Regions from separate parts of the Nocardia sp. NPDC051832 genome, predicted to be linked through region 4. Evidence: riboswitches for the same ligand, from Rfam matches in the RefSeq annotation. Region 4 holds a riboswitch; each other region holds the start of a gene.
The links. A riboswitch is a leader RNA that binds a small molecule or an ion and turns the genes downstream of it on or off. The one in region 4 is predicted to bind cobalamin.
Positions count from the first base shown of each region.

Region 1: another riboswitch for cobalamin. It lies ahead of metE (5-methyltetrahydropteroyltriglutamate--homocysteine S-methyltransferase); the one in region 4 lies ahead of AB0M14_RS03795 (CbtB-domain containing protein).
Region 2: another riboswitch for cobalamin. It lies ahead of AB0M14_RS31195 (ABC transporter substrate-binding protein); the one in region 4 lies ahead of AB0M14_RS03795 (CbtB-domain containing protein).
Region 3: another riboswitch for cobalamin. It lies ahead of AB0M14_RS25475 (ABC transporter substrate-binding protein); the one in region 4 lies ahead of AB0M14_RS03795 (CbtB-domain containing protein).

Region 1 covers NZ_JBFAYL010000002.1:292,804-300,499, forward strand. Annotated here, with positions in the region: gene sigJ (RNA polymerase sigma factor SigJ) at 1-323, shown strand, start outside; gene AB0M14_RS11105 (short-chain fatty acyl-CoA regulator family protein) at 325-1,746, opposite strand; gene AB0M14_RS11110 (DUF1737 domain-containing protein) at 1,965-2,147, opposite strand; gene AB0M14_RS11115 (limonene-1,2-epoxide hydrolase family protein) at 2,276-2,650, shown strand; gene AB0M14_RS11120 (hypothetical protein) at 2,933-3,463, opposite strand; gene AB0M14_RS11125 (TetR/AcrR family transcriptional regulator) at 3,460-4,029, opposite strand; gene metE (5-methyltetrahydropteroyltriglutamate--homocysteine S-methyltransferase) at 4,120-6,378, opposite strand; cobalamin riboswitch at 6,526-6,739, opposite strand; gene AB0M14_RS11135 (pyruvate carboxylase) at 6,953-7,696, shown strand, end outside.
Region 2 covers NZ_JBFAYL010000005.1:370,962-378,657, forward strand. Annotated here, with positions in the region: gene AB0M14_RS31180 (ABC transporter substrate-binding protein) at 199-1,479, shown strand; gene AB0M14_RS31185 (hypothetical protein) at 1,547-2,302, shown strand; gene AB0M14_RS31190 (VOC family protein) at 2,423-2,797, shown strand; cobalamin riboswitch at 2,794-2,982, shown strand; gene AB0M14_RS31195 (ABC transporter substrate-binding protein) at 2,997-4,649, shown strand; gene AB0M14_RS31200 (ABC transporter permease) at 4,657-5,598, shown strand; gene AB0M14_RS31205 (ABC transporter permease) at 5,817-6,665, shown strand; gene AB0M14_RS31210 (ATP-binding cassette domain-containing protein) at 6,662-7,696, shown strand, end outside.
Region 3 covers NZ_JBFAYL010000003.1:1,663,735-1,671,430, reverse strand. Annotated here, with positions in the region: gene AB0M14_RS25485 (ATP-binding cassette domain-containing protein) at 1-244, opposite strand, end outside; gene AB0M14_RS25480 (ABC transporter permease) at 277-1,251, opposite strand; gene AB0M14_RS25475 (ABC transporter substrate-binding protein) at 1,262-2,854, opposite strand; cobalamin riboswitch at 2,871-3,059, opposite strand; gene AB0M14_RS25470 (DUF4173 domain-containing protein) at 3,630-5,108, shown strand; gene AB0M14_RS25465 (N-acetylmuramoyl-L-alanine amidase) at 5,226-6,011, shown strand; gene AB0M14_RS25460 (DinB family protein) at 5,992-6,504, opposite strand; gene AB0M14_RS25455 (phosphoribosyltransferase) at 6,762-7,256, shown strand; gene AB0M14_RS25450 (CoA pyrophosphatase) at 7,268-7,696, opposite strand, start outside.
Region 4 covers NZ_JBFAYL010000001.1:883,081-890,776, reverse strand. Annotated here, with positions in the region: gene AB0M14_RS03815 (SRPBCC domain-containing protein) at 1-217, shown strand, start outside; gene AB0M14_RS03810 (OsmC family peroxiredoxin) at 275-715, shown strand; gene AB0M14_RS03805 (hypothetical protein) at 782-1,279, opposite strand; gene AB0M14_RS03800 (CbtA family protein) at 1,315-2,091, opposite strand; gene AB0M14_RS03795 (CbtB-domain containing protein) at 2,082-2,276, opposite strand; cobalamin riboswitch at 2,310-2,467, opposite strand; gene AB0M14_RS03790 (antibiotic biosynthesis monooxygenase) at 2,499-2,810, opposite strand; gene AB0M14_RS03785 (alpha/beta hydrolase) at 2,921-3,661, shown strand; gene AB0M14_RS03780 (A/G-specific adenine glycosylase) at 3,690-4,568, opposite strand; gene AB0M14_RS03775 (carbonic anhydrase) at 4,665-5,288, shown strand; gene AB0M14_RS03770 (hypothetical protein) at 5,404-6,078, shown strand; gene radA (DNA repair protein RadA) at 6,083-7,570, opposite strand; gene AB0M14_RS03760 (hypothetical protein) at 7,660-7,696, opposite strand, start outside.

The DNA.
Region 1 (7,696 bases), on a different contig from region 4:
TCGGCGGCGACGTGCAGGCGTTGCTGGAACTGCTCGCGCCGGATGTGACCTTCTGGTCCGATGGCGGCGGCAAGTCGCGGGCCGCGCTGCGCCCGATTCAGGGTGCGGACAAGATCATTCGGCTGATCACCAGTCCGATGGTCACCGGGGTGCCCGATCTGGGGTTCGATTACCGCTGGGTCGGTGGGGATCCCTCCGCGGTGATTCTGTCGGGCGGCGCGCTGTTCGCGGTCGTGGTGCTCGACATCGATCCGGACACCGGCAAGGTGCGCGGGATCTACGCGGTCCGGAACCCGGACAAACTGACCCACATCCCCGCGTGAGTCAGCCGCCCAGCCGGGGATAGGGCAGGTCGGTGCTGGTGTGCTCGGCGACCGACAGCGGCGCGCCGATCTGCGGGAAGGCGCGTTGCGGGCAGGCGGGCCGCTCGCAGACTTTGCAGCCGGCGCCGATCGGCACCGCCGCGGCGGGTTCGTCGAGTTGCAGACCGGTCGAATACGCCAGCCGGTCGGCGTATTCGATATCGCAGCCCAGGCCGATCGCGAAATTCTTGGTCGCCGTGCCGTATCCGTGCGGGGTGGTGGCTGCGGTCCGGGCGATCCACAGGTAGCGGCGTCCGTCGGGCATCGCCGCGATCTGGGTAAGCACGCGGCCCGGATGCGCGAACGCCTCGTGCACCACCCACAGCGGGCAGCTGCCGCCCACCCGGGAGAAGTGAAACGCGGTGGCGGACTGGCGTTTCGAGATATTGCCGGCCCGGTCGGTCCGGACCAGGAAGAACGGCACGCCGCGCTGGCCCTGGCGTTGCAGGGTGCTCAGCCGGTGGCAGATGGTCTCGAAGCCGACTTCGAAGCGCAGGCTCAGCAGGTCGACGTCGTAGCGCAGTTCCTCGGCCGAGCGCAGGAACCGGCCGTAGGGCAGCACCAGCGCGCCCGCGAAATAGTTGGCCAGGCCGATCCGGGCCAGCGTGCGGGATTCGCCGGTGAGCGAGGGGGTTTCGTCCAGCACCGCGTCCAGGTCGTCGCCGTAGAGCAGGAAGCCGAGGGTGGTGGCGATCTGGAAGGCGCGCTGCCCGGGCCGCAGCCGGCGGGCCAGGGTGAGGGTGCGGCTGTCGGAATCGTAGTGGCGTTTAGGGATGGCCGGGTCCGCCCCGTCGCCGCGCACCAGCACGGTGACGCCCGCGCGTTCGTCCGCGATCCGGGCCAGCTGCCGATCCAGGGAGCCGATGGTCAGCCCGGATTCCTCGAAGAGGTGTTCGGCGGCCAGGTCCAGGTGCGGGATGTGATTGTGATGGTCGTAGAAGAAATCCCGGACGTCCTCGTAGGGCATCGGGACGCCGGGCGTACCGGTGGGCGCGGCCACCCGGGAGGACAGCAGGTCGAGTTGATCGGTGGCGGCCCGTAATCGCCGGTGCATGGCGACCAGGATGCGCGCCACTTCCGGCTGCCGGGTGGCCAGCTCCTCCACCTCGGTCAACGGCGCGCTGTCGCCGCCCGCGGCGTCGACCAGCACCTCGTGCAGGTCCGACACCAGGCGGGCGTCGGAGTCGGCGGCGAAGAACTGCACATCGAGGTCGAACGTCGAATTCAGTTTCAGCAGCACCGGAATGGTGAGCGGCCGTTGATCGCGTTCGAGCTGATTGAGATAGCTGGGCGAGAGGTCCAGCGACTTGGCCAGCGCCGCCTGGGTCATTCGCCGTTCCTCGCGCAATCGCCGCAACCGGGCTCCCGCGTACATCTTGCGCACCTGGTGGATGATAGTCGCGGAGCTTCGCAAACATCGCAGAATGGGCAGTTCCGGTCCGCGAAAATCCGCCTGTGCAAGGTGTTTTCGCGATGGGGGCGCATGCGTGGCGTGCGAAGTTCGGCGGAGGACGCCGCCCGGTCCGTCGGAGCAGGGATGAAGACTCATATCGTACGCGCATGCCGTGCGGCGGAATAGGTTCCGCGTTCGGAAACATCTGGCTATTCCATGAATCCACCCCACACCAGCGCCTGGGCGGCGATGACATCGGTGCCGTTGAAGGTCACCGCGGGTGGTCCGTGCAGCCGATAGCCCTCGTCGAGAAGGTCGCTGATCCGTTTGCAGAACGCGGCATCATCCACTCCGGTGATCAGCCGGTAGCGCAGCGGTTGGTCGGCGGACATGGGCACAGCCTAGGGCGGCGGCCGCGGTGGACAAGCGACCGGCACGGCCGATCTCGACGATCCGGCATTAGACCAAGCAATTGTTTGGTTGAATCGGGGTTTCCGTCCGACGAAAGCGAGATTCTCCGATGACCAGCCCCGACGAACTCGTCCGTGCCATGTGCCAGGCCTGGGCCGACCCGGACCCCGCCGAGATCGCCGGGTTCTTCGCCGAAGACGCGGTCTACCACAACATTCCGATGGAACCCGTCCTCGGTCGCGCCGCGATCGCCGATTTCGTCACCGGCCTGCTCGGCCCGTTCACCGCCATCGATTTCGACATCCACCTCCAGGTCTCGAACGGGGCCACCGTCATGAACGAACGCACCGACACCCTGCGCGGCAAAGACGGTCGCGATACCCCGCTGCCGGTGGTGGGCGTGTTCGAGGTGCACGACGGCCTGATCACCGCCTGGCGCGACTACTTCGACATGGCCGCCATCACCCGGGCCTTCGGCAGCTGAGTTTCGATCCGGCCCGGCCCCCGTTCTTCTTGCGGAAATAGCGGAACCGAATGACTGGCGGGTGCGTCGAAGGATTACAACAGGGGACGTCGGGTCTCCGGTGGCCGAGGAGCGTGGCACATGGTGTGTTGTCCGGAGGATCCGAAGTCGTGGCGGCTGGGGATCGGCGGGAAACAGCGGACGCGGCCGGTACCGAGGGCGGGTGAGGTCTGCGAGAGTTACGCGTCCCGGCGCAGACGGCCGCGGCCGAAGCCGGAATCCGATGCGGGCGCCGGTGGGTGATCAGCGCGCGGCCTCTTCCGGGAGCAGATGGGCGATCAGGAGTTTGATCAGCAGGATCGGCGCGAACCAGGCGGCGACAGCGGGCACGGTGAGGATGCTGGTGCTGAGCAGGATGCCGAAAACGGTGGTGGCGAAGGCGATCGGGCGGCGCAGCGGTTCGGCGGCGACGGTCACGGCGAGGGCGCTGAGCACGGCCGTGGCGTAGATCGCGGCGGCGGTGGGCCAGGTGAAGCCGGGCACCACCAAGGCCAGGATGAACGGCTGGATGTGGATCGCGACGAAGCCGAGATGATGCCGCGCCGTCCGGCCCGGGCGGTGATACCAGCGTTTCGCGGCGCAGGTGGAGTTGACCACGGCGCCGCCGAACATGTCGAAGGCGACCAGGGTGAGGATCGCGACTCGCCACCCGGTCAGGTCGGCGTGCAGGCCGAGGACGAGCACGAGGGAGGCGCCGAGGATCGCCGCGCTGTAGCCGCAGGTGGCCTCGCCGCGGCTGGCGTCCGGGGCGATCAGGCGATCGGTGAGTGTCATGTCCGGATCCCTTCGACGCAGAGTTGCAGGACAGGTTCGGTCAGGTCGCGCAGCGACAGCGCGGGGTCGACCAGGGCCTGGACCAGGCAGCCCTCGATCGCGCCGACGATCACCGCCGCGTGGGGCGCGCCGATGCCCGGGCGCAGTGCGCCGTCGGCGGCCGCTTCGGTCAGGAGATCCGCGATGGCGCCGCGGTATTCGCGATACATGCCGGCCATGTCGATGGGCGGATTCGAGGCCCACACATCCAAGAGCACCCGGGCGTGATCGGGGTGGGCGGCCAGCAGCTCCAGGGTCGCGCGGATCAGACGGCTCAGCCGTTCCAGCGGCGAACCGGCGCCCAGCTCGGTCAGCACCTGCGCCGCCTTCGCGGCGTAGCTGTCGAAAACCCCGGTGAGCAGTGCGTTCCGGCTCTCGAAGTACAGGTACACGCTGCCCTTGGCGATTCCGGCTTCGGCGGCCACGTCCTCGATGCGCGACGCGGCGAACCCCTTGCGCGCGAATACTTTCGCCGCCGCGTCCAGGATCTCCTCCTGGCGAGCGGCTCGGTCCACGATCTTCGGCATGCCTCTGATTATGAATGACCAGTCAGTCATAATCAAGCCCGCAACGCGGGAACGGACCGGCCGCAGGCGCCCTGCGGCCGGTCGCCCGGATCAGCGAACGGCGTGCGCGGCCGCGACCATATTGCGCAGCGACGCTTCCACCTCGACCGGCCCGCGGGTCTTGAGCCCGCAGTCCGGATTCACCCAGAGCCGCTCGGCGGGAACGGCTTTCAGCGCCGCTCGCAGCGAGGCGGTGATCTCCTCGACGCTCGGCACCCGCGGCGAGTGGATGTCGTACACGCCCGGCCCGACACCCAGGTCGAAGCCCGCCGCGTTGAGGTCGTCGAGCACCTCCATGTGCGAGCGCGCGGCCTCGATCGAGGTCACGTCGGCGTCCAGGCCCGCGATCGCGTCGATGACCTCACCGAACTCCGAATAGCAGAGATGGGTGTGGACCTGGGTGGTGTCGGCCACGCCGGAGGTGGCCAGGCGGAAGGCCCGCACCGACCAGTCCAGGTAGCCGGGCTGATCGGCGGCGCGCAGCGGCAGCAGCTCGCGCAGGGCGGGCTCGTCGACCTGGACGATGCGGATGCCCGCCGCCTCCAGGTCCACCGTTTCGTCGCGGATCGCCAGCGCGACCTGTGCGGCCGAGTCGGCCAGCGGCTGATCGTCGCGCACGAACGACCAGGCCAGAATGGTCACCGGGCCGGTGAGCATGCCCTTGACCGGCTTGCCGGTGAGCGACTGCGCGTAGGTGATCCAGTCGACGGTCATCGGCTCGCGCCGGGACACGTCGCCGAACAGGATCGGCGGGCGCACGCAGCGGGTGCCGTAGGACTGCACCCAGCCCAGTTCGGTGGCGGCGAAACCGTCGAGCTGCTCGGCGAAGTACTGCACCATGTCGTTGCGTTCCGGCTCGCCGTGCACCAGGACGTCCAGGCCCAGCTTCTCCTGCAGCGTGATGACATCGGCGATTTCGGCGCGCATCCGGCGGACGTACTCGGCCTGGTCGATCTGGCCCTTGCGCAGCAGCGCGCGGGCCACCCGGATCGCCGAGGTCTGCGGGTAGGAGCCGATCGTGGTGGTCGGCAGGCTGGGCAGGTCCAGGTGCGCGGCTTGCAGCGCGCGGCGTTCGTCGGCCGGTGTGCGCCGGTCGGCATCCGCGTCGAGCGCCGCCAGCCGGGCCCGCACCTGCGGGTCGGCCAGTCGCGGATCGTTGCGCCGGGTGTCCAGCGCCGCACGGACCGTGGCCAATTCGGCGGCGACCGCCTCCGTGCCCGATTGCAGCGCGGTGGCGAGCAGCCGCACCTCGGCGACCTTCTCCGCGCCGAAGGCCAGCCAGGACCGCAGCTGGTCGTCCAGGCCGGCTTCGACGGCCAGGGTGTAGGGCACGTGCAGCAGCGAGCAGGAGGTCGACACCGCGACCGCCGCCGCGGAACCGAGCACGGTGCCCAGCGACGCCAGCGCCCGATCGAGGTCGGTGCGCCAGACATTGCGTCCGTCGACCACACCGGCGACCAGCAGCTTGCCGGCCAGCGCGGGCACCGCCACCACCTCGGCGGGCTCGGCGGCGGTGAAATCGACTGCGACGCCCTCGATATCGGTGTCCGCCAGCGCGCTCAGCGCCGCCCGCGGCTGCCCGAAGTAGGTGGCGACCAGGATCGCCGGGCGATCGTCGCCGGCCGACAGCGCGCTGTAAGTGCTTCGCACCAGCTCGATTTCGGCGTCATCGAGATCGGTGACCAGCACCGGCTCGTCGATCTGCACCCACTGCGCACCCGCGGCGGCCAGCTGCCGCAGCAATTCCCGGTACAGCGGCACCAGCTCGTCGAGCCGATCCAGCACCGCGCCGCCGGTCGCCTTCGCCAGCTTCAGGAAGGTGAGCGGCCCGATCACCACCGGCCGGGCCGGAACGCCGAGCGCGATCGCCTCGGCCAGCTCGCTCAGCAGTTTCTCCGGGTGCAGCGAGAACACGGTGTCCGCACCGATTTCGGGCACCAGATAGTGGTAGTTGGTGTCGAACCACTTGGTCATTTCCAGCGGCTCGATGGTGTCGGTACCGCGCGCGGCGGCGAAGTACCGGTCCAGCGGATCCGCGAGACCGGCGACCCGCGGCGGCAACGCGCCGAGCAGTACCGCGGTATCGAGCATCTGGTCGTAGTAGGAGAAGGTGCCCACGGGCACCGAATCGATTCCGGCGGCGGCCAATTCGGCGTACTGCCGGCGGCGCAGGTCCGCTGCGACCCCGTGCAGGCCGGAGGCGTCCAAACGCCCGGCCCAGTAGGACTCGGTGGCGCGTTTGAGTTCCCGACGAGGTCCCACTCGCGGAAGCCCGAGAACCGTTGCGGTGAAAGGAGATTTGACAGTCACGATTGTGCTCCAGTGCTGTGTCGGTCGTGAACCATCGCCATTCGGGCGGGCAGCACCGGGAGACATCGCACGGGCCGTAGGGGAGCCCGAAGATGTCTGCACTGGTGGTCCGCGCGCCCATTCCACGAGGCGGTGGCCGCCGGATACGGCGTATCCGGCACAACTGGCAGGTCTTCGGACTTGCGGGCACGGGCCTTCTGGCCGACCCCCGGGGTGGGGGGCTCACCTACTGGCCGTCGCTTCCCGGATCACTCCAGTGCTTGGTTGACGGCGGTCGTTCCTGCATACCGCTGCGGGACAGTCCCGGATTCTCACCGGGTTCCCTCTCGATCCCCGGTGTACCGGAAAGATCTCGACTCCGATGCGTGACGTCGGGGCTCCAACTCGTCGCGCACTGGAGAAACCAGCTGCGTTGTCCAGCATAAGCCGCGCCGCAAATATTCCGGACACCGGGCACGGAAATGTGACGCCACGATTTCCGCAACTTCGCAACCGTGCTAGGCCCGGTTGTGAAGATGACTGCGAAGCCCGTATCCGTGTCGGAGCTGTGCTCTGCGCCAGGTACCTTGGGTCAATGTTCTCGAAAGTCTTGGTTGCCAATCGCGGCGAAATCGCCATCCGCGCCTTCCGCGCGGCCTACGAACTGGGCATCGGGACGGTCGCCGTCTTTCCCTACGAGGACCGCAATTCGGTCCATCGTCTGAAGGCTGCCGAGTCCTACCAGATCGGTGAGCAGGGACACCCGGTCCGGGCCTACCTGTCCATCGACGCGATCATCGACGCGGCCAAGTCCGCCGGCGCCGACGCGATCTATCCCGGTTACGGCTTCCTCTCCGAGAACCCCGACCTGGCCGCCGCGTGCGCCCGCGAGGGCATCACCTTCATCGGCCCCTCGGCCGAGGTGCTGGAGATGGCGGGCAACAAGGCCACCGCCATCGAGGCGGCCAAGGCCGCCGGGCTGCCGGTGCTGAAGTCCAGCGCGCCGTCGGCCGACATCGATGAGCTGCTGACCGCCTCCGAACAGCTCGAGTACCCGATCTTCGTGAAGGCCGTCGCGGGCGGTGGCGGGCGCGGTATGCGCCGGGTCGCCGCGCCCGAACAGCTGCGCGAATCGATCGAGGCGGCCTCGCGCGAGGCGGAATCGGCTTTCGGTGATCCGACGGTCTTCCTCGAGCAGGCGGTGGTGAATCCGCGTCATATCGAGGTGCAGATCCTGGCCGATCAGCACGGCAATGTCATGCATTTGTTCGAGCGTGACTGCTCGGTGCAGCGCCGCCATCAGAAGGTCATCGAGCTCGCTCCCGCGCCGAATCTGGAT
Region 2 (7,696 bases), on a different contig from region 4:
GCTGGCGTGTCAACACGACCGGGGCCGCTCCGGACCATGTCCCAGCAGGCCAATGTCGCGGCCCGACTTTGGGCTTCCGGGGCCGATGCGCGCGCTGACCAGCGAATTTACGCTGACCACCTGACCAGGCCGGACCGCGGAAGTCGCGGTCCCGCAAGGATTGTTTTTCCCGCGTCTCAAACGCGGGCAGGAGGCCGAATGCTCGAAATATCCCCGCTCCGGAAGCCGATGCGCGGCACGGTGATCCGAGCCGCCGGCGCGGCGGTGGCGGTCCTGCTCGCCGTCACCGCCTGCGGCGGCCGCGACGGCGACGGCGGCACCGTCGGCCAGGGCGACTGCCGTGGCCAGCAGACCACCGGGATCACCGACGCGAGCATCAAGCTCGGTGGCGTCTACCCACTGTCCGGACCCGCCTCCGCGTACGGCGAACTCCCCAAGGGCGTGCGCGCCTACTTCGACTACGTCAACGCCGAGCAGGGCGGGTTGAACGGCCGGAAGGTCGAATACCTGGTTCGCGACGACGGCTATCAGCCGCCGAAGACGGTGGAGGAGACCCGCCGGCTGGTCGAACAGGATCAGGTGTTCGCGGTCTTCTCCACGCTCGGCACGGCGACCTCGTCCGCGGTGTGGGACTACCTGAATCAGCGCAAGGTGCCGCAGGCCTTCATCGCGGGCGGCGCGACCAAATGGGGCACCGACGGCGACCATCCGTGGACGATCGGCTGGCAGCCCAGCTATCGGGCCGAGGGGCAGGCCTTCGCGCGCTACGTCCGGGAACAGCGCCCGGACGCGACCGTCGCGGTGCTCTACCAGAACGACGACTTCGGCAAGGATCTGCTGACCAGCTTCACCGAGGCGATCGCCGGCAGCGGCGTCCGGGTGGTGGGGGAGCAGAGCTACGAGGTCACCGATCCCTCGGTGGAACCGCAGCTGCGCAACCTGGCGAACACGAAAGCCGATGTGCTGCTGAACTTCTCGACCCCGAAGTTCGCCTCCCAGGCGCTGGCCGCCGAGGCCCGCAACACCGACTGGAACCCGCTGCACATCCTCGCGCAGGTGGCGAACACCGTCAGCATGCTCAAACCGGTCGGATTCCAGAACGTGCAGGGCGTGGTGTCGGTCGCCTTCATGAAGGACCCCGCCGACGCGCAGTGGGCCGGCGACGGCGGAATGCGCACCTACCGGGAGAAAGTCGTGCAATACGCGCCGGGTGCGGACCCCACGAACCAGTACACCGCGGTCGGGTGGGCGATGGCGCAGAGCTTCCACAAGACCATGGCGGCGGCGAAATGCCCCACCCGCGAAGGACTCCGGGACGCGGTGCGCGCCCTCGACAATGTCGCCGTCGACCTGCTGCTGCCCGGTATCACCATGAAAACCGGCCCCGGCGACGCGTTCCCGATCGAAGCCATGCGGATCCAGCGGTTCGAGGGCGACCACTGGACGCTGACCGGCGACGTGATCAACACCAGTAAATAGTCCACCCCTGCGGTCGTGGCGCAGTCCGGCGTCACGACCAGCCTGAAATTCAACGATGAGGTTCTCGATGAAATTGCACAGATCAGTAGTGACCGCCGCGCTCGCGGCCGTGGCCCTCGGCGTCAGCGCCGGCGTCACCAACGCCGCGCCCGCGCCGGCTCAGCAGGAGGTGCACTACGAGGTGAGCCGCCAGGGTGACGCCGCGGTGCTGACCACCAGCGACGGCAAACTTTTGACTGTCGGTGATCAGCTCGTCGTGACCGACGCGCAGGACACTCCCGTCGCCGCCGTCCCGCTGACCTACCGCATCGACGCCATGGCGTACCCGATCGCCGCCCGGATCGAGGGCAACACAGCGTTTCTCACCCCGTCCCGGGAAGGCGGCATCCCGGTCGCGGCGGTGCAACCGGCCGACGTGGTCAGCACCGATCAGGCGTTGCACACGGTCGCGGAATCGTTCACCCCGCGCGATCAGGGCGCGCTCGGAGTATTGGCTCAGCGCTTGACCATCGGCGGTTCGATCAGCGCGATCGTCGGCGCTGTGCTCGGTGGCGGCATCGGCTGCTTGGTCGGCGGCGCGGCGGGCGCGACCATCGCCAGCCCCGTCATCGCCCTGCTGCTGCCCTGGGTGGGCGCGACGATCGCCGGTTGCGTCCTCGGCGCGGCCACGCTCGGCGCGGTCGGTGCGATGGTCGGCCTGCTCACCGTCGGCGGACCACTCGCGCTGTTCTCGGCCTACCAGTACTTCTCCACCATCCTGGCCCCGTGCCCGCCGGAACTCCCGGCCTGCAAGGACCCGATGGTGCCCGCACCGCCGAAGTAGCCCCGCCCAGGCTGACGCGCCGGACCGTTCCGCACGGTCCGGCGCGTGCTCGTGTGCCACGGACGCCGGGAGGTGACAAACGTCCAAGCCGCGGCGCGCGGGACGGGTCAGGATGGGGCCATGCATATCGAGAAGATCACACCGAAGCTGGTCGTGGCAGACGCTGACGAGGCGATTCGCTTCTACTGCAAGGTTTTCGGCGCTGTGCCGGGGGAGCGGCACGACGGGGACGGGCGCGTGGTGTTCGCGGAGCTCGAGCTGCCCGGCGGCGTGCTGTTGCAGCTCAAGGACGCCGACACGGTCGACCGGGGCGGGGCCGGAATGCTGCTGAGCGTGATCGTCGACGACCCCGACGGGCTGGCCGAGCAGATGGCCGCGGCCGGCGGCGAGATCGTGTTCGAGGTGGCGGATCAGCCCTACGGAATCCGGCAGGGCCGGGTGCGAGACCCGTTCGGGCACGAGTGGATCGTGGGTGCGCCGCTGATCACCGGCTGAACGGCCGGTGGCCGCGTGCTGCTAGGTTCACTCCCGCAGGGAACACCGGTGCGAATCCGGGGCTGTCCCGCAACTGTGACCGAGGAGCAGACCTTCACTGATGGCCACGACCTTCCTGGGTTGGAAGGCCGAAGGCGAGCGTTGATCCGGGAGCCAGGATACCTGCGCCGTTTCAGGACCGAGCTTCACGAGGATGACGATGCGAGTGCTTACGCGCCGCCGGCCCAGCGCCGCGCGGCTATCCGACCATGCGCCCGGGACCGGGCGACAGCGCCGTTCCCGGGCCGCTGCCGCCCTGGCGGGACTGCTCGCGGTCGCCCTGGTATTCACCGGTTGCGCGGGCGAGAACGACGGCGGCGCGGCGTCTTCCGCGCGCGCCTTGCGCGCCGCCGGTGACGGCACCCTGACGATCTACAACTCCTACAAGATCGCCGGTCTGGACCCGATCGGCACCGGCACGAACTGGCTCTTCGACTGGGGCGTGGCGGAGAATCTGCTCCAGATCACCGAAACCGGCGAGGTCGCGCCGTGGCTGGCGGAGTCCGTCGTCCGCGACGGGGACACCCGCTGGGTCGCGACGCTGCGCAAGGGCGTCACCTTCCAGAACGGCAAGCCGGTCGACGCCCCGGCGGTGGCCGCGGCGCTGAGCCGGCAGATCGCCCGATCCGCCGCGGCCCGGGTGTATCTCGACCAGGCGACGACGGTGACCGCCGACGGCGAGAAGGTCGTGATCACGACGCCGGCGCCGAACGCGATGGTGCCCGCCGCGCTCGCGGCGCGGGACAACTCCTTACAGATCTACGACGTCGCCGCGATGGACGCCGCGGGCGGCGACTCGGCCAAGATCGTGGGCGCCGGTGCGTATTCGGGCCCGTACGCGATCACCGCGTGGACGCCGGACAACCTCGTGCTCGCCCCCTACCAGAAGCACTGGGAGGGAACGCCGCCGCTGAAGGGGATCACCGTGCGAGTCGTGCCCGACGAGCAGGCCCGCCTGGCAGGTGTGCGCAGCGGCGAGGCCGATATGGCGTTCTACCCGTCGACGTCGGCCAAGCTGGAACTGAAGGGGGACAAGGACATGCATGTGCTGTCCTCGGAACTCGCGTTGCAGTCGCTGCTGGTGGAGATGAACCTGAAAGCCGGAATCTTCACCGATACCGCTGTGCGCAAGGCGTTCACCGCGGCGATCGACTACCGGGGCATCGCCGCCGACGTCGGCAATGGCCAGTTCGCGGCGGCCACCGGCCTGTACCCGCCCACCATGTCGTTCGCGGTGGACAGTCAGGTGCACGACCTGAACGAGGCGAAACGTCTGCTCGACACCGCGGGCTGGGTGCCGGGCGGGGACGGCATCCGGTCCAAGGACGGCCGGCGGCTGGTGGTGCGCTTCGTGACCCAGGCTCAGGGCCCGGAGACCAACGATGTCGCGATCGCGATGCAGGACCAGGTCGCGCGCGCCGGTTTCGAGCTGCGCATCGACAACGCCGAGGACTCCGCCGCGGTGAAGAAGGATCCGGGCGCGTGGGAATCGTCGGTGGCGCTGAGTGGTTCGCTCTCGGGCACCGCCGACCCGATCCAGCCGTACCTGGTGCGCTGGACCACCGGTGGTTCCTCGAACGCGCAGGGCGTGGCGAACCCGGAGATCGACGCGATCGGCGCACAGTTGCGCGGCGAGTTCGATACCGCGCGCCGCGACGCGCTGCTCGAGCGGGCGCAGCAGATCCTGGTGCGGGAGCAGGCCTATGTGGTCGCGGGCACCTTCAAGTACTTCACCGTGGTGACGGGTCCGGAGTGGGCCGACTACCGGGTGTCGAGCGTGCGCAGGCACCTCACCAGCCAGACCGGCAAATAGCGCGGCGATGCGAGTATTCGTCCTGGCGCGCCGCCGGGTCGTCGAAGCACTGCTGACCTTGCTCGGCGCCAGCGTGCTGATCTGGGCCCTGATGCCGTTGGCTCCGGGCGACCCCGCGCGCATGATCCTTGTCGCACAGGGTGTTCCGGAGCCACCGCCCGAGCAGATCAGCGCGCTGGAGCAGACGCTGCACCTGGACCAGCCGGTGCCCGTGCAGTACGCGCACTGGGTGTGGGGTGTGCTGCGCGGCGATCTGGGGCTGTCGTTCGTGTCGGGGCGGCCGGTGTCGGGCGAGTTCGCCGACCGGCTGCCCGCGACGCTGACCTTGGCGGTCACCTCGCTGGTGCTCGCGCTGGCCCTGTCGGTCGCGCTCGGGGTGCTCGCGGCCCGGTATCCCCGGCGCTGGCCCGATCACGGCACCCGGTGGCTGGCGCTGGTGTTCGCCTCGGTGCCCGGATTCGTGGTGGCAATGTTGCTGATTCAGGTGTTCGTGGTCGGAATGGGCGTCGGCAAGGCCGCGCTGGACGGCACCTGGCGGCAGGTGTGGCTGCCCGCGATCTGCCTGGCGGTCGGCCTGTCCGACAGCTGGTCGCGGCTGCTGCGGGCGAATCTGCTCGGGTTCACGGAGTCGCCGACCGCCGCCGTGCTGCGTGCGCGCGGCGCTTCCCGGTGGCGGATCCTCTGGCGGCACGGGCTACCCAACAGTGCGGTGCCCTCGCTGCACGCTCTCGCCGTCGGGACCGCCGTGCTCATCGGCGGGGCGACGGTCGTCGAGACGGTCTTCACCTGGCCGGGGCTGGGTTCGTACGTGGTCACGGCGGTGAAGACGCGGGATCTTCCGGTGATCCAGGCGTTCACGGTGTTCGCCACGGCGAGCTATGTGCTCACCAGTCTCGCCGCCGACCTGTTGTCCGCGGTGATCGATCGACGGATCGCGGTGCCCGCGTGAATCGCCGGTCCGTGTCGCAGCTACCGCCGGATCGCGGTGCCCGTGTGCATCGATGGTGGTGGCGGCAGGTACTGCCGAATCGTGGTGCCCGCGTGGGTTGCTGGTCGTCGCGGCAGGTACTGCCGAATCGCGGTGCCCGCGCGAATCGCTCGCCTTGGCTGCGTCGGCCGCTGAAACGCAGTACGCCGAGGGCGGCCCGTGTTCGTCTCACGGGGTCCGTGCGTGCCGGGGCCGTGCTGCTGGGTCTGTTGCTGGTACTCGCGATCGTGGGGCCGCTGCTGGCGCAGTACCCGCCGAACGAGCCGCATTACGGGGACAAGCTGGTCGCACCGAGTACCGAATACTGGCTGGGGACAGACCAGTACGGCCGGGACCAGTTCTCGCGGGTGCTGAACGGGTTGCGGCTGTCGCTGCTGTCGGCGTTCCTCGTGCTGGCGGGGTCGGCGACGATCAGCCTGCTCGTCGGGCTGGGCGCCGGGCTCTACGGCGGCCGGCCCGACCGGGCGGTGTCCCGGGTGATCGACGTCGTCCTGGCCATCCCGGGACTCGTCCTGGCGCTGGCCGTGGTCGGTCTGCTCGGCCCCGGCTATCTGAATCTGCTACTGGCACTGGTGATCGCGAGCTGGGCGGCCGACGCTCGCGTCGCACGGGCGCTGACCTTGGCGGCGCGCACCCGGCCCTATGTGATCGCCGCGCGGGTGGCGGGCGTGAGCAGGCCCGCGATCGGGGTGCGGCACCTGCTGCCCGCCGTGCTCGGCCCCTTTCTGATCGTGGCCACGCTGCGACTCGGCGGCATCGTGGTGGCCTTGGCCGGATTGTCGTTCCTCGGTCTCGGCGTGCAGATGCCGGAAGCGGAACTGGGCGCGATGCTGGGTGACGCGCGCCGATTCCTCACGGCCGCACCGTGGTTGCTGATCGCACCCGCGGTGGCGATCCTGGCGATGGCGGCGGCGGCGAATCTGCTCGCGGAAGGTGCGCGAGACCGGGTCGCTGACTCGCGGGATCGGCTCGAAGGTGCGCGAGACCGGGTCGCGGGCTCGCCGGACCGGCTCGGGAGCGAGCGATGAACGCGCCGATCGCGGAGCTCCGAGGGCTGACAGTCGCGTATCCGGGGTCCGCGCCGGTGCTGCGCGAGGTCTCGCTGACCGTGCGGCGTAGCGAGACGGTGGCGGTGGTGGGGGCGAGCGGGAGCGGTAAGACCACTCTCATCCGCGCGCTGCTCGGCACCCTCGACGACACGGCGCGCGTCGACGGCACGGTCCTCATCGACGGTGTCGCACTGGCGGGGAAGGACTTTCGCGCGGTGCGCGGCACCGTGCTCGGCTATGTCAGCCAGGACCCGTTCGCCGCGATGGATCCGATCATGTCGGTGGGTACCAATATCGCCCAGGCGTGGCGCATCGCGCGGCGGCCGGTGCCCGAGGGCCGGATCGTCGCCGACCTCGCCGCGGTCGACATCACCGACCCGGCGACCCGCGTCCGGCAGCGACCGCATACCTGGTCCGGCGGCATGTTGCAGCGCGGTTCGGTGACCACTGCGCGGGCCCTCGATCCGGCGCTGGTGCTGGCCGACGAACCGACCTCGGCGCTGGATGAGGCCAACGCCCATCGCGTCATGGCCGCGTTGACCGACGGTGCCGCGGCGCTGCTGATCGTCAGCCACGACCGGCGGCTGGTCGAGCAGTACGCCGATCGGGTGTATCTCGTCGAGGACGGCACCGTCGTCGAATCGAGTGCGGTGACTCCGGTTGTCGCGCACCACGTTCCGGCCCGTAAGCCGGTGCCGGCGGCCGCACCGATCCTACGGGCGCATGGCGTGACGAAGCGGTATCCGTCCGGAGCCGGTTCGGCGGCAACTGATCTCGAGGTTCGCCGTGGTGAGATCGTGGGGCTCGCCGGGCCGTCCGGGGCCGGGAAGAGCACGCTGCTGCGGGTGCTGGCCGGGGTCGAACCGCCCAGTGCCGGACGTCTGGTCTGGGCGGGCCGGGACGGACCGCCACCGCCAGGAAGCGTGGGTGTGGTGTTCCAGAACGCGATGGGCAGCCTCGATCCGCGTCGGCCGATCTATCGCAGCATTACCGAGCCGTTGCAGCCGCGG
Region 3 (7,696 bases), on a different contig from region 4:
ATCCGGCGATCAGGCCCAGCCCCAGCCCCAGCGCGTACGCGACGACCAGCGCCACCCCGGCGATCGACAGCAGCGGCAGCCCGCCGTGCAGCACCCGCGACGCCACATCCCGTCCGACCACATCGGTGCCGAGGAGATGCCGGGCCGAGGGCGGCTGGAACGGCGGCGCCGTCGCCGCGGTCGGCGAATAGGGCGCGAGGATCGGGCCCGAGACCACCAGGAGCAGCAGTGCGACGGTGATCATCAACCAGACGGATCGGATCTTGCCGCGGCCCCTCATATCCGGTCCCCCACCGCTACCTGCCGCGCCCGCGGACTCACCAGCAGGGTGAGCAGATCGGCGAGCAGATAGACCACGATCCCCACCGCCGCCAGCAGCACGGCGGCCGACTGCACGAACGGAAAGTCGCGAGCCTCGATGGCCCGCAACAACTCCTGCGACAAGCCCGGATAGGAGAACAGCGTCTCCACGACCGCGACCCCGCCGATCAATCCGACCACCGAGCCCGCGAGCGGGTGAATCGACGCCGACACCGCATTGGGGGCGACATGGCGCAGCATCAGTCGCGGGCCGCCGATCCCGTTGAGCCGCACCGTCTTGATGTACGGACTGGCCATGACCTCGGCGGTCTGCGCCCGCACCATCCGCACCGGATGCGGCGCCAGCCCGATCAGCAGGCACGCCACCGGCAGCACCAGGATCTCCGGACGGCCCCACACACTCGCGCCGGTCGGCAGCAGTGAGACCGCGGGCAGCAGATGCAGCGACAGCGACACTGTCGCAACCAGCAGTACACCGAAGACGAAGGAGGGCACCGATTCCGCGGCGAGCGCGCCCACACTGATGACCCGGTCGGTCCGGGAGCCGGCGCGTGCGCCCGCCAGCAGACCGAGCACGAGCGACGCCGGGATCAAGAGTGCGGCGGTGATCAGCGCGAGCGCAACGCTATTGGTGGCGCGCCCGAGCAGCACATCTGCGACCGGGCGGCCCGAGATCAGCGAGTTCCCGAAATCGCCCTGCCCGAAGGCGATCAGCCAGTCCGCGAAACGCACCGGCGCGGGCCGGTCCAGGCCCAGTTCGGTGCGCAGCGCCGCCAGCTGCTCCGGGGTGGGATCGCCGCCGCCCGCGCGCGACAGGATGACCGTCGCCGCATCGGAATCCAGCGCCTCGAACAACACGAAAACGACCAGCGCGACGGCGAACAGCACTCCGATGCCGCCGCCGACGCGCCGCACGACATAGGCGATCACGACCGGCGGATCACTGCTCGGCGAGCCAGGTGGTCGCGTAATTCGCCCAGTCGTCGGTGCCGGGCACGCCGTTGCGCACGCCGCCCACATGATTCTTCGCCGCATCGGGTCGCTTGGCGAAGCTGTGCAGGATGTAGCCGCCCTCGTTCCAGAGTTCTTCCTGCAGTTGCCGATACAGCTCGGTGCGGCGCCGCGGATCCATGGCGGCGCGGGCCTGAGCGAAGGTGGCGTCCCAGCCGGGCCGCCGCCAGCCGGTGCCGTTGCTGGGTGACGCGCTGGTCATCGTCTGGCCGTAGAAGTAGTCGAGACTGTAGTTCCACCAGCCGATGTGGGACAGCGCCGCCTTGCCGCTGACCTGAGAGAAGTAGGTGTCGGCCGGGACCGATTCCAGCTTGATGGTGATACCGGCGGCCTTGGCGTGCTCGGCGTACAAGGTGGCCGCCTCGAGCATGCCCGGCATACCGTCGGCCGTGGGCAGCGTCACCGTCAGGTTCTCTTTGCCGGCCTCGCGCAACAGTTCCCGCGCCCGCTGCGGATCGTAGGACCGCTGCGGCAGGGTGTCGTGATAGAACGGCGCGCCCTTGCCGTAGATGTCGTTGCCGACCTCGGCGTAGCCGTAATACACCGAGTCGACCATGGCCTGCCGATCCACCGCCAGCCGCATCGCCTGCCGCACCCGCGGATCATCGAAAGGCGCGGTGTCCACCCGCATCTGGAACGCGCCCATCAAACCGGCGGGCGGAACCACCACGGTGGTGTTCGGATCGCTCGACAGCGTGCGCGCCTGCAAGTACGAGATCTCGTGCGCGACATCGGCTTCCCCGGACAGGAAGGCGTTCATCCGGGCTTCGGTCTCGGCGATCTGGATGATCTCGACCTCATCCAGCAGCACCGCCCCGTCCCAGTACCGCTCGTTGCGCCGCAACAGGGTTCGGTCGCCGGGTGACCAGCGCGCCAGCGCGAACGGTCCGGTGCCCACCGGCAGCGCCGAGCCGTCGATGACGCCGGTGCCGTCCTTGACGATGTAGCAGTACCAGCCCGCCAGCACCGAACCGAAGTCCGCCAGCGGTGATTTCATCGACACCACCACGCCGAGGTCGCCGTCGGCGCGGGTGCGCGACATGTCGACCACCGAGAGATCTCCGGAGGACTTCTTGGCCGGATCGAGCATCCGCTGGAAGCTCCACAGCACATCGCGCGCGGTCAGCGGGGTGCCGTCACTGAACACCACGCCCGGGCGCAGGTTGATGCGCCACTCGCTGCCGTCGGCGTTCGGCTCCAGCGACCGGGCCAGCCGGTACCGCAACGTCAGGTCGTTGTTGTAGGCAACCAGCTTGTCCCACACGTTCTTGGACACGGCGCCGCCGGCCGAACTGCCGGCCTGATGCGGGTCCAGGACGTCCGCGCTCGCCGACCGTCCGGCGATCACCGAGCGCAAGCGCCCGCCCGTCCGCGGTGGACCCAGCGGCGCACCCGCCGGTCCGCTTTCGGAGCCGCAGCCCGTCATCATTCCGCCCAGCACGACAGCGCCGAACGCTCCCGCACTGCCCAGCAGGAACTTCCGGCGGCCGAGACCAGGCCGATCCGATGTGTAGTTGTTCATTGCCATCCTCGTGGGTGGATCCCGATACCTCCGGCGCAGGTATCCTGGCTCCCGGATCGACACACCTCCGCCGGCCTTCCAACCTGGGCAGGTCGTGACCATGAATCGGCGGATTGCTCCCCGGTGACAGTTGCGGGACAGCCCCGGATTCGCACCGGTGTTCCCTACGCCGGGTACCGACCCTACAGCGGCCGAACCGCCGCACCGGCAACGAGGATGCGATGAGCCCGATTGCCACCAGGTCCGCGCGGCAACGTCACAAATTCTCCACGGGTGCCGACTTAGATCAAAAGCATTGTCCGCACCCGGATCCATGATCAAACAGAGAGCACCGATGTCCGACTCTTCGCCCGACTCCGCTGATAGTTCGGCCTCGGCGCCGCCACTTCGCCCCAAGCGCAAACGCCCACCGGTCCTGCCGATTCAACGCCTCGCACCCCGGGCGGCGGCAGCCGAGAGCCTCGAGGCAGCGGATCCCGCTGCGGCAGAACCAGAACCGAGCCCGCTCGACCAGCTGGATACAGAGAGTTCAGCTACGCCAAGCTCGCCTGCGCCCGCAGCGGATGGCGGCTCGGAGGTGGCGCAGACGCCGGAACCCAACACCGACGGCGACAGGGCAGCGACATCCGCCGAGACCCCGCCTTCGCCCTGGAGCGTCCCGTCGCCGATCGTAGGCATCGCCGCAGCGCCCGTCGGCGGCCCGTTCCAGCCGAAGCGCACTAACCCGGTAATACGACCGCCACAGCGCCTCCCACCGAAGTCGGTGCGTGTGCCCATGCCACGTGGTGCGCTCCTGGCGATCGTGCTCGCGGGCATCGCGGCCGCGGTGCTCGTCCCGCTCGATCGGCCGGGGCTCGGCTGGGTTCTGGCCGGTGTGGCAGGCATCGGCGCGGTGTACACCGTCGACCGCATGGCCCGTCGCGCGCCCGCCGAGGCACCGGATGAATCCCCGAGTGCGACAGCGGAAGACACATCGCCGGGCGAGAAGTCGCCGCGGCGCTGGCCAGGTGTGGCGTGGTGGACAGCGATCACGGTGGGACTCCTGGCCGTCGGCGCGGTGCGCGCGGCGGAGTGGTTGTTCGTGCTGTGCGCGCTGGGTGCGGCGGTGACCGTATCGCTGGCTGTGGTGCGGCGGTCCGCGAATGGGCTGATGTACGACCTGATCGCGGTCCCGGTGTCGGCGTTCGAGTCGATGCCGTGGCTGTACCACGGGATCCAGCGGCTGCCGGCGCGCAAGTCCTCCGCGGCGCAGCGGGTGGGATGGTCGGCGCTGGTGACCGTCGTGTTGCTGGCGGTGTTCATTCCGTTGCTGGCCGGGGCGGACGCGGTGTTCGCGCGACTCATCGACAGCGTGACACCGCAGTTCGACGGCGCTACGGGGGCGCGCTGGGTGTTCGTCGGCACCGTCGCGGCGCTCGCTGTCGCCGGTGCGCTGTACCTCTTGGCCGCCCCGCCGCTCCCGGCCGGAGAATCGCATTCCGTTGCCGCGCGGATCATTCGGCGGCGCTGGTCGCGGCTGGAGTGGGCGTTGCCGCTCGGCGCGCTGACGGTGTTGTTCACGGTCTTCGTAGCCACTCAGCTGGCGGTGCTCTTCGGCGGGAACGGGTATGTGCAGCGCACGTCCGGGTTGACCTACGCGGAATACGCGCGCAGCGGGTTCTGGCAGCTGTCCATCGTCAGCATGCTCACTCTCGCCGTCATCGCGGCCGTACAGACTTGGGCCGCACAGGAATCCGCGGCCGCACGGCGCTGGCTGCGAATCCTGATCTCGGCGGTCAGCGTGCTCACCCTGGTGATCGTCGCCTCCGCACTGCACCGCATGTGGACTTATCAACAGGCGTACGGATTCACCGTATTGCGTTTGCTGGTAGAGGTTTTCGAGCTCTGGGTCGGATTCGTCTACCTGCTGGTACTGGCCAGCCTGGTGCGGTTGCGCCGCCACTGGGTGCCGCGCGCCGCGGTCGGCGCGGCCGCCTCGACCCTGTTGCTTCTGGCGTGCGTAAACCCGGAAGGCCTTATCGCCGAACAGAATATCGAGCGCTGGCTGTCCGGCAAGACCGTCGAGACAACCGGTGGCCGCGAGGTGAAAACGGACCTCGATCTCGACTATCTGAGCAGCCTGTCCCCCGACGCACTGTCCGCCCTCGAGCGCATGCCCGAACCCCGGCGCAGCCAGATCGCCGCCGCGATTCGCGCCGACCTCGAATCGGACTCCTGGCAGGGCTGGAACTGGTCGAGATTCGCTAGCAGGTAGCTAGCGGAGACATCGTACAGGGATCTCCAGAATTCGCCTCCGGGAACGCCAGGCGCGTTGCGGCATCGAATTCAGTGCGCCCCAGAAAATCTGGGATCGCAGTGAAGGAGGTTAAGCGTGAGTGATCCGCACTGGTTGGCCGACGTACTACGCGCCGCAGGCCTGCGAGTGGTCGAGCACGACGGGTGGCGCGACCGCGGGCACGGGGATTTCGGTGATATCCGGGGCGTGCTGTGCCATCACACCGGTGGTGGCGGCGAGAACGACTGGCGCATCGTCCAGTACGGGCGGCCCGACCTCGACGGACCGTTGGCGCAGCTGGTGCTGGAACGGGACGGCACTTATCGGGTGATCGCCGTCGGCGTGTGCTGGCATGCCGGACGCGGCTCACATCCCGGCTGGCCCACCGACAATGCCAACTTCCATGTGATCGGCATCGAGGCGGTGTCCCGCGGCGACGGAAGCGACTGGACCGCGGCGCAACTCGACGCCTACAAGCGTGGCTGCGCCGCGATCCTGCGGCACCTCGGGCGCGACGCCGGCGACTGCGTCGCGCACTGGGAGTACAGCAGCGAAGGCAAGATCGACCCGTTCGGCATCGACATGGCCGCGTTTCGTCTCGACGTGCAAGCACTCATCGACGGCAAACCCATCCCAGGAGGCAAGACCATGCCCGCGCTCGAGGAAACCTTCGTCAACTTCCGCGGCGAGACCGTCACCCTCGGCACCGCGATCCGCTACATCGACGAGTACGTCAACGATCTGCGCGAGCAGATCGGCGGTCCGATCCCCCTGAAAGGCTGGCCGCAGCTGGGCGATCGGACCCTCGTCGACGCCGTCGCCGCGATCGGCGCGGAACTGGGCGTCGACGGTTTCACCGACCTCACGAAGGTGCAGCGGTGACCTGACCGGGCAGCGGCCGCTCGATCTGCTCGCGCAGGATATCGCCGTGACCGGCGTGCCTGGCGAACTCCTGGATCATGGCGAGCAATGTCCATCGCATGCTGACGGTCCCCTCGCGGGGATTGTGCTTGGTGTCGTCGAGGTCGAAGCGGGACGCGATCACCCGTGATCGCTGACTCGCCCGCTCGAACTCGGCGATGACCTCGCCCAGGGACTCGTCGGCGCCGACGGCGAAGGTGCCCTCGTCGCGAGCCGAGTACCCATCGCATTCGGATTCCTCGAGGTCCGCCCAAAACCGCTGGAACCAGATACGTTCCGCCGCGGCGGCATGCTTGAGCAAGCTGATCGGCGAGGTCAGCGACGAGACGAGACGCCGGCGCGCGTCGGCCTCGGACAGACCGCGCACCGTCTCGATCAGCGCCGCACGGTTGCGATCGAGCATGTCCTCGAGGATCGCCCGCTCGGCGCCCTCGGTAATCGGGTTGTTACTCATAGGCTTTCACTCCATTCACGATGCGGCGGCGATCGATCTCGGAAGGTGGACGAAATGTCCGGTGCCCGGCAAACCGGGAGAAGGGGAATTCGATCCGCTCGTCGCACAAATTGCGAACGGAGCGTGGCTGACCGACGTCAACACGCAGCCAGCCTGTCAGAAGGCACTGCCGCCGAAGTCAGCTTACAGCCGGGATGAGTGGCTGGGCGATCCGCGCGTGGTCTAGGTTCTTTGCACCAGCACCGAAGGAGTTGCAGATGTCGGATCGGGAAGAACTCACCTGGGAGCTGTTCGGCTCCGCGAGCCGGGCGCTTGCCGAGGAGATCGCCGACGACGGGTTCGAGCCGGACCTCATCCTGTCCATCGCCCGAGGTGGGCTGTTCGTCGCGGGGGCGCTCGGGTACGCGCTCGACGTCAAGAACCTGCACGTCATGAATGTGGAGTTCTATACCGGCGTCGACCAGCGTCTCGACCTGCCCGTCATGCTGCCGCCCGTCCCGCAGGCGGTCGATCTCGCCGGAGCGCGGGTGCTGGTCGCCGATGACGTCGCCGACACCGGCGCGACGCTGAAACTGGTGCGCGATTTCTGCGCCGACAAGGTCGCCGAGGTGCGCTGCGCGGTGATCTATCAGAAGCCGCACTCCGAGGTCGACTGCGAATACGTGTGGAAGCGCACCGACCGCTGGATCAACTTCCCCTGGTCGGTGCTGCCGCCCGTCGTCACCCGCGAGGCGCAGGTTCTCGACGCGTAGCGGCGATTAGCTCACTCCCAAGCGAAGCGGGGCTGGTCCATGTGGTCGACGCGGGTGGGGCGGCCGCGGAGGGCCACCTCACGGAATTGGTACAGGATCGCGGCGGTCGGGGCGTGCAGGTGGCCGCCCAGCAGCGGGAGTTGAATGGCGAGGCGGTCGGACCCGGGCACGGCGACGAAAAGCGGGTCGACGTCCAGGTCGGGGATCGGAATCCAGTGCACCACAGCCACTTCAGCGGGGTTCGGGGTCGGCGCCGGCGCGTCGCCGATCCACGCCACCACCGGGGTTATCACATAGCCGGAGCGGGTCGGGTAGTCGTCGAGCAGCCCGAGCACCGTCGAGCGGGGCGCGGTGATGCCCAGCTCCTCTTCCAGTTCCCGCAAGGCCGCCGCTTCCGCGTCCTCCCCCGGATCCAGTTTGCCGCCCGGCAAGGCCAACTG
Region 4 (7,696 bases):
GTTACAACCGGAACGCCTCGTCGAATTGACCTGGGTCACCGGGGCGGGCGGTACCGAGGGCGCCGAAACCGTGGTCAGCATCGAGTTCGTGCACCAGCCGCGCGGTATCCGGCTTCGCTTGCGGCACTCCGGATTTCCGAACGAGGCGGCGCGCGATCGGCACCTGACGGCGTGGCCGCTGGTGCTGGAACAGCTCGACCGCCGTACCGCTCCGTGAGCTCAGCGCCCGGAGTAGGTTCGTTGCCGACAGATCGAATCATCTGAAAGGACCGTGATGCCAACACGTACCGCGCGCACCGCTTGGACCGGCGGACTGCAGGACGGCTCGGGGCAGGTCGACCTGGCCAGCTCCGGCGTCGGCAAGTTCGACGTGTCGTTCCCGAAGCGTTCGGCGGACAACGCCGACGGCACGACCAGCCCGGAAGAGCTCATCGCCGCCGCGCACTCGTCGTGCTTCGCGATGGCGCTCTCGGCGCAGATCGCCAACGCGGGCGGGACGCCGGAGAGCCTGGACGTGACCGCCGATGTCACCCTGGGCCCGGACCCGGCCGGCGGCTTCCGGATCACCGCCATCAAGCTGACGGTGCGCGGCCGGGTGTCGGGTCTGGACGCCGACGGGTTCGCCGCCGCCGCTGCCGCCGCCAAGGCCGGCTGCCCGGTGAGCAAGGCCCTGGCGGGCGTGGACACCATCTCGCTCGACGCGGCCCTCGCGTAAACCACACCGCCGCTTGGTTCTTCGCGTCCCGGCCCGATCCGGTACGCGAGGAGCCATGCGGCCGGTTCAGGCGCGGAAGTAGGGGCGGGCGGTGCGGTGGTACATCGCGGGGATCGCGATGAGGACCGCCGCCACGTGGATGGCGCGGAGGATCGCGATACCGACGCCGCTGGCGGTGATCCCGTCGAACAGGTCGGCGAAGTCGTCGGCGGACAGCACGGCGCGAATCGGCTCGATCAGCAGCGAGGCGAGGCCGAGGACGCCGATGCCGAAGGTCAGCGCGATACGGGCCCAGCGGTCGCCGTGCGTCATCCGGATGGCCACGGCCAGCACCACCAGGTAGATCGTGGCGCGCAGGGCGAGGCCGGTCGCGAGCCCGCCCAGATCGGTGTCCGAGCGCTCCAGCAGCAGCGCGGCTTGTGCGAGCGCTTCGGCGACGCCGGCGAGCAGCGCGGCGACGAGCGCCCCGAACGCCAGCGAGACCGCGCGGGGCGCCCGCGCGGGTTCCCGGATCGGTGCGAGCGAAAGGTTTTCGGGCCAAACGGAAAAGGCAGTGCCGGTCATGAGACCGACACTGCCCGTGGTGTTCTGGTTCCGGATCAGCCTGCGGTAGCGGCCGGTTCCCGTACCTGGGTATTACCGCGCGCCGCGAATTCGGTCAGTGCGGCGAAGCCGAGGCCGAGCGCTGCCCACAGGGTCGCGGTCTGGGTCAGCGAAGCCACCCGGAATTGCCACAGCAGACTCGGCGGGAAGTCCGCTTTCACCTCGTCCACACCGGGCAGCAGCACGTAGCCGAGCGTGGTGAGCAGCACGAACGCCGCGACACCGGCGATCAGGCGCAGGGTGTCGGGCTGGGCCGAAAGGAGCTTGTACACATAGGTACCGGCCCCGACCGCCGCCAATCCGAGCAGCACCGCGGCCACCCAGAGCAGGGTGCGGTTGTTGATCGTGTCCGGGTCACCCACCGCCGGCGGGTTCGCGGGGTACTTGAAGAACGGCACCGCGACGATGGCCAGCCAACCGCCGACCGCCAGCGCGAGCGCCAGCCGGGGACCGGTCGTCGAGCTGTAGCGCCGTGCGACATTCGCGACACTCGCGAAAATGGCGCCGAGCGCGAGCCCGGCGAGGCCGAGCGCCAGGAACTGGCCGCCCTTCTGACCATCGCGGCTGACCAGGGGTTCTTCCTCGTCACCGTGTGAATGGCCACCGGCCTCGCCCGGCGCCTCGGCGGCAGCGGCGGCTTCCTCGATAGCGATCGCGGCGTCGATCTTGGGTTCGCCGACGAAGTAGCCCACCGTGGCGGCCAGCAGACCGGCGATCAAACCGGCCAGCAGGCCACGAAGCAGCAGGGTTTTGAAGTTCTCGCTCAGTGGCACGGAAGCCCCAGCAGATGACGTCCGTCGTGCATCAGCTCATGCATGAACATCCCGCTGCGCGAGATGGCTCCCTGATCGAAACCGACCAGGTAGAGCGTGAGCAGTGCGAGCAGGACGACACCCACCGTGACGAGCACGGTTGCCAGCGAATCGGTTGCCCGGCTGGGGGTATGCGCGATAGCCATACGAGTTCCTCCTAGGGATACGCGTCCCCATCGAGTGTTCCGTGCGATGGGTGCCGGCGTCTGGCTTTCCGGCACCTCGGAGAACTCGGTGCGTGGATCACAGTGGCGCGACCGCTCCGGTTTCACACCGGAATTACCGCATCACCCTCGCGTCTGTCCCTCGAACTGTGACAGCCCGAGGCAGGTGCCGTCAACCGGCGTATCCGACATCTGGGAACGCGCTCAGGATTTGGGGGAAACGTCCATGACCACCTCGAACTCCAGCAGCGCGGCGCCGGTCGACACCGGCTTCTTGTCGCCGCTGCCCGCATGCGCGGCGCGCGCCGGGCCGTCCCGCCAGGCCGCGAAGGACTCCTCGGAATCCCACTGGGTGACAACGAAATACCGGTTGTCCCCGGAGACGGGACGCAGCAGCTGGAAGCCGAGGAACCCGGGCGACCCCTCCACCGCGTGCGCGCGATGGGCGAACCGCTTCTCCAATTCGGGGCCCGCGCCCTCCGGAACCTCGATCGCGTTGATCTTCACGACAGCCATGGCCCGAGTCTAAGCCCGGTCGGCGTCAGGACGCCGCCACGCGCAAATGCGGCAGAATGCGGGGTCGGCGTCAGGACGCCTCCAAGGGTTTATGCGGCAGAATGCGGCTGGTGTTGTATGACGAGGGCGGGGCCGGGGTGCCGATTCTGCTGCTGCATGGGTTGATGGGTAGTGCGCGGACGTGGGGGGACCATCTGGATTGGTTGCGCGGGTATGGGCACGTTTACACCTTCGACGCGGCTGGGCACGGTCGGCCGACGCCGGCGGAGCTGACTACCGAAGCTTTCGTAACCGATCTGACGGCGGCGACGGCGAGCATTGCCGAGCCGATGGTGGTAGTCGGGCATTCGATGGGCGGGCTGCACGGGTGGGTGTTCGCCGCGCAACATCCCGAGCGGGTGCGCGCGCTGGTGGTCGAGGACATCGCTCCCGATTTCCAGGGCCGTACCGCGGCGGATTGGGCCGCCATGATCGAGGCTTGGCCGCAGCCGTTCCCGGATGCCGACGCCATGCTCGACTTCTTCGGGCCGGTCGCGGGCCGGTATTTCTTGAACTCCTTCGAGCACGGGCCCGACGGCTACCGATTACACGGCTCGGTCAGCACTTTCCGCGATATCTCCGAAGAGTGGGGCACTCGGGACTTCTGGACCGAATGGCGCTCGGTACGGGCTCCGGTGCTGCTGCTGGAAGGTGAATTCACCATCACTCCGCCAGGACAGATGCGCGAAATGGCGGACACCAATCCGAACGCCAGCTACACCTTGGTCCCGGACGCCGGGCACCTGGTCCACGACGACCAGCCCGAGGTCTACCGCGCCGAAGTCGAGGCATTCCTCAACCGCGTCCTCTGACCTCGGCGTTCGGCCGGGACCAGGCGGATCAGGAAACCGGGCCGCCTTCCCCGGCCAGCGCGAACAACCCATCCTCGGTCTGCTCGATCAGACCATCGACCAGCAGCGAATCCAGCGCCCGATCGCGCTGGCCCGGGTCCCGCGTCCACGCCAGATCCAGCCGCACCCGCTCCACCGGCCCGCTGGAATCCCGCAGCACATCCAGCAGCCGCCCACGGGCCTGCCGGTCGGTGCCCTCGTACTTCTGCACCCGGCGCACCACCTGCGACGCGGGCCGCCCGGCCTCGACCCAGGCGCAGCGCGGCAGCGGGCACCCTGAGCATTCCGGGCTGCGCGCTGTGCACACCGTCGCCCCGAGCTCCATCAGCGCGGCGGAGAACTTCGCGGCCCGGTCGATCTCGATCGGCAGCAGCGCCTCGGTCTCGGGCAGATCGCGGGACGCGGGATTCCCGGCCTCGGCGCGCCCGTGTACCGCCCGCGCCACCACGCGACGAACGTTGGTGTCCACCACCGGCACTCGCTGTCCGTAGGCGAAGCAGGCCACCGCGCGGGCGGTGTAAGCCCCGATGCCCGGCAGTCCGAGCAGCACGTCCACCTCGGCGGGCACCTCGTCGCCGTGCTCGGCGGCGAGCACGCGCGCGCACTCGTGCAGTCGCAGGGCCCGGCGCGGATAGCCCAGCTTGCCCCAGGCGCGCAGCACTTCGGCCTGTGAGGAGGCCGCCATCGCCGACGGCACCGGCCATCGGGCGACCCACTCCAGCCAGATCGGCTGCACGCGTACCACCGGCGTCTGCTGCAGCATGATCTCGCTCATCAAGATCTGCCAGGCGGTGACGCCGGGGCGGCGCCACGGCAGGTCGCGGGCGGTCTCGGCGTACCAGTCCAGCAACACCTCGGCGTCGATCACTTCACCATCCCTGCCGCACCGCGGCGAGTCGATATTTGCCGTGCCGTAACGCAGCGGACTGGTTGGTAATCCATTGCCTTGTGCACAATGGACGCTATGCCTGATTCCAATCCGATCAGCGCCTGGAAGTCTCTGCGCGAAGGCAACGAGCGTTTCGTAGGCGGAACGCTGTTGCATCCTAGCCAAGGGGCTGCCGACCGGGCCAAGCTCGTCGAAGGACAACATCCCTCCGCCATTCTGTTCGGCTGCGGCGATTCCCGCGTGGCCGCCGAGCTGATCTTCGACCAGGGCCTCGGCGACATGTTCGTCGTGCGCACCGCGGGTCATGTGGTGGACAGCTCGGTGCTCGGCTCGATCGAATACGGCGTCGCGGTGCTGAACGTGCCGCTGATCGTGGTGCTCGGCCACGACAGCTGCGGCGCGGTGAAGGCGACCATCGACGCGCTCGACGGCGGCGCGGTGCCCGGCGGCTTCATCCGCAGCATCGTCGAGAAGGTCTCGCCGTCCATCCTGCTCGGCCGCCGGGAAGGGCTCAGCACGGTCGACGAGCTGGAGGCCCGGCACGTGGTCGAGACCAGCCGGCTGCTGGCCGAGCGCTCGGCGATCATCGCCGACCGGGTCGAGAAGGGCGAACTCGCCATCGCCTGCGTCACCTACAAGCTGGCCGAGGGCAAGGCCAAGCTGCACCAGGTGGTCGGCAATATCGGCGAATCGGCCTGACGCTCCCGGTTTCCGGAGGTAGTCGCCGGATCTTCGCTGACGCGGCAACCGTTCTCGACTCGACACGCCGAGGTCGGAGAGACCGGTTGCCCAGCGCTGCCCTTACCTTTGAGTAGTGCTGGAACCGACTGGACCGCTGCCTCCGGAGATCTACTGGCGTCGTCGCGTTTTCGCTATCGGGATACTGGTCGTCGCGATCGCGGTGGTGATCTGGCTCGCGGTGATGATCGCGCGTGGTGGCGGCGGCGCCGGCGATCCGAAAGCCGCCGCGGCCAGTGCCACCACGTCGGCGAAGCAGGCGGGCGAGAACAAGCCGTCCTACACCACCGACGCCGGCGCCGCCAGCGCCGCCCCGACCTCGTCGGCGCCGGCCAGCGGGTCGCCGGTGGCCGCTCAGGGGCAGTGCTCGGATCAGTCGCTTGCGGTCAAGGTGACGGTGGAGCAGCCCACCTACAAGTCCGGCGAGCAGCCGGTCTTCGGCATCGTGATCACCAATATCTCCGCGACCGCGTGCTCGCGGGATGTGGGTTCGGGCTTGCAGCAGATCTCGGTCTACTCCCTGGACGGCCAGAAACGGCTGTGGTCGAGCACCGACTGCTATCCGGACGGGCAGCCGGACGTGCGCACCCTGAACCGGGGCGAGCAAGCCGCGTTCCAGGTGACCTGGTCCGGATCCACCTCCCAGCCCAGTTGCGCGGGCGCCCGGGTCCCGGTGCAGTCGGGCGCGTATTCGGTTGTGGCGCAGCTCGGTTCGGTGCGCAGCGCGGCCGAGCCGTTCAATATCGCGTGAGGCGCTAGAACGGCGGCTGCTCGTCGAAGGCGTCGTCCGGCACGGCGGCGAGCCGCGGGCGTTCCTCCACCTTCGGCGCCGCCTGCTGCTTCGGGCGCTCGTCCTTTTTCGCCGCCTTGCGCTTGCCTCGCGGGAGGCCGGTGACCCGGATGGCCGCGCTGAGGTCGGCCACCTCGTGGATCTTGATCTTGGAACCCTTCATCCGCTCGGTGCCCGGCGGCACCACCGCGTCGGTGAACCCGAGCCGCTCGGCCTCGGCCAGGCGGCGGCCGATGCCCGTCACCTTGCGCACCTCACCCGCCAGGCCGACCTCCCCGAGGATCACCCAGCCGGCCGGCAGCGCCTCCTCCGACACCGCGCTCGCCAAGGCCAGCGCGATGGCCAGATCGGCGGTGGGCTCCACCAGCCGCATGCCGCCGACGGTGGCCGCGTACACGTCGTGCTTGCCGACGAAAACCTTGGCGCGGCTCTGCAATACGGCCAGCACCATCGCGACCCGGTTGTAGTCGAGCCCGCTGACCGCACGGCGGGGCTGCGGCTGCTCGGTTTCCACGGTCAGGCCCTGCACCTCGGCCACCAGCGGGCGCTTGCCGTCCATCGCCACCGTGACCGCGGTGCCGGACACCGAGTCGGTCTTGTGGTGCAGGAACAACCCGGACGGGTCGTCGACGCAGGAGATGCCGTCCTCGTGCAGCTCGAAGCAGCCCACCTCGTCGGCGCTGCCGAAACGGTTCTTGATGCCGCGCAGCATGCGCAGCGTCGAATTCCGGTCGCCCTCGAATTGCAGCACCACGTCGACGAGGTGCTCCAGCGTGCGCGGGCCCGCCACATTGCCGTCCTTGGTGACGTGCCCGACCAGCAGCACCGCGATACCGCTCGCCTTGGCCAGCGAGGTGAGCGCGGAGGTCACCGCGCGCACCTGGGTGACGCCGCCGATCACGCCGTCCACCTCCGGCGCGAGCATGGTCTGCACCGAGTCGACGACGAGCAGCGTGGGCCGCACCTGCTCGACATGCCCGAGCAGGATCGACAGATCGGATTCCGCGGCCAGGTACACCCGCTCGTGCACCGCGTTGGTCCGGTCCGCGCGCAGGCGCACCTGGCCCGCCGATTCCTCCGCGGTGACGTACAAGGCCGTCTCGTCGCGCTGACTGGCCCAGCGATAGGCCACCTCGAGCAGCAGGGTGGACTTGCCGACGCCCGGCTCGCCGGACAGCAGCACCACCGAGCCGGCGACGACGCCGCCGCCGAGCACCCGGTCCAGTTCGCTGACTCCGCTCGAACGCGCCTGGGTGACTTTGGAATTGATCTGTGAGATCGGCGCGGCCGCGGTGCTGGGCAGCATGGCGCGCCGCGCGGGACTCGCCGCGGCGGCGGAGACCACCACTTCGTCGACGCTGCCCCAGGCGCCGCAGTCCGGGCATTTGCCCACCCACTTGGCTACCTCGTGGGAACACGCGGAACACCGGAAGATCGGCTTGGTCTTGGCCACAAGCGCACCTTACGGAGGCCTACCGACAAAGCGAAGGCTGCCGCACCCGGTGGGGTGCGGCAGCCTTCGCGCGTTCGGTGCGGGGGAGCTCAGTGCCCGCCGCCGCCGTGGCCTTCTTCGGCCGGG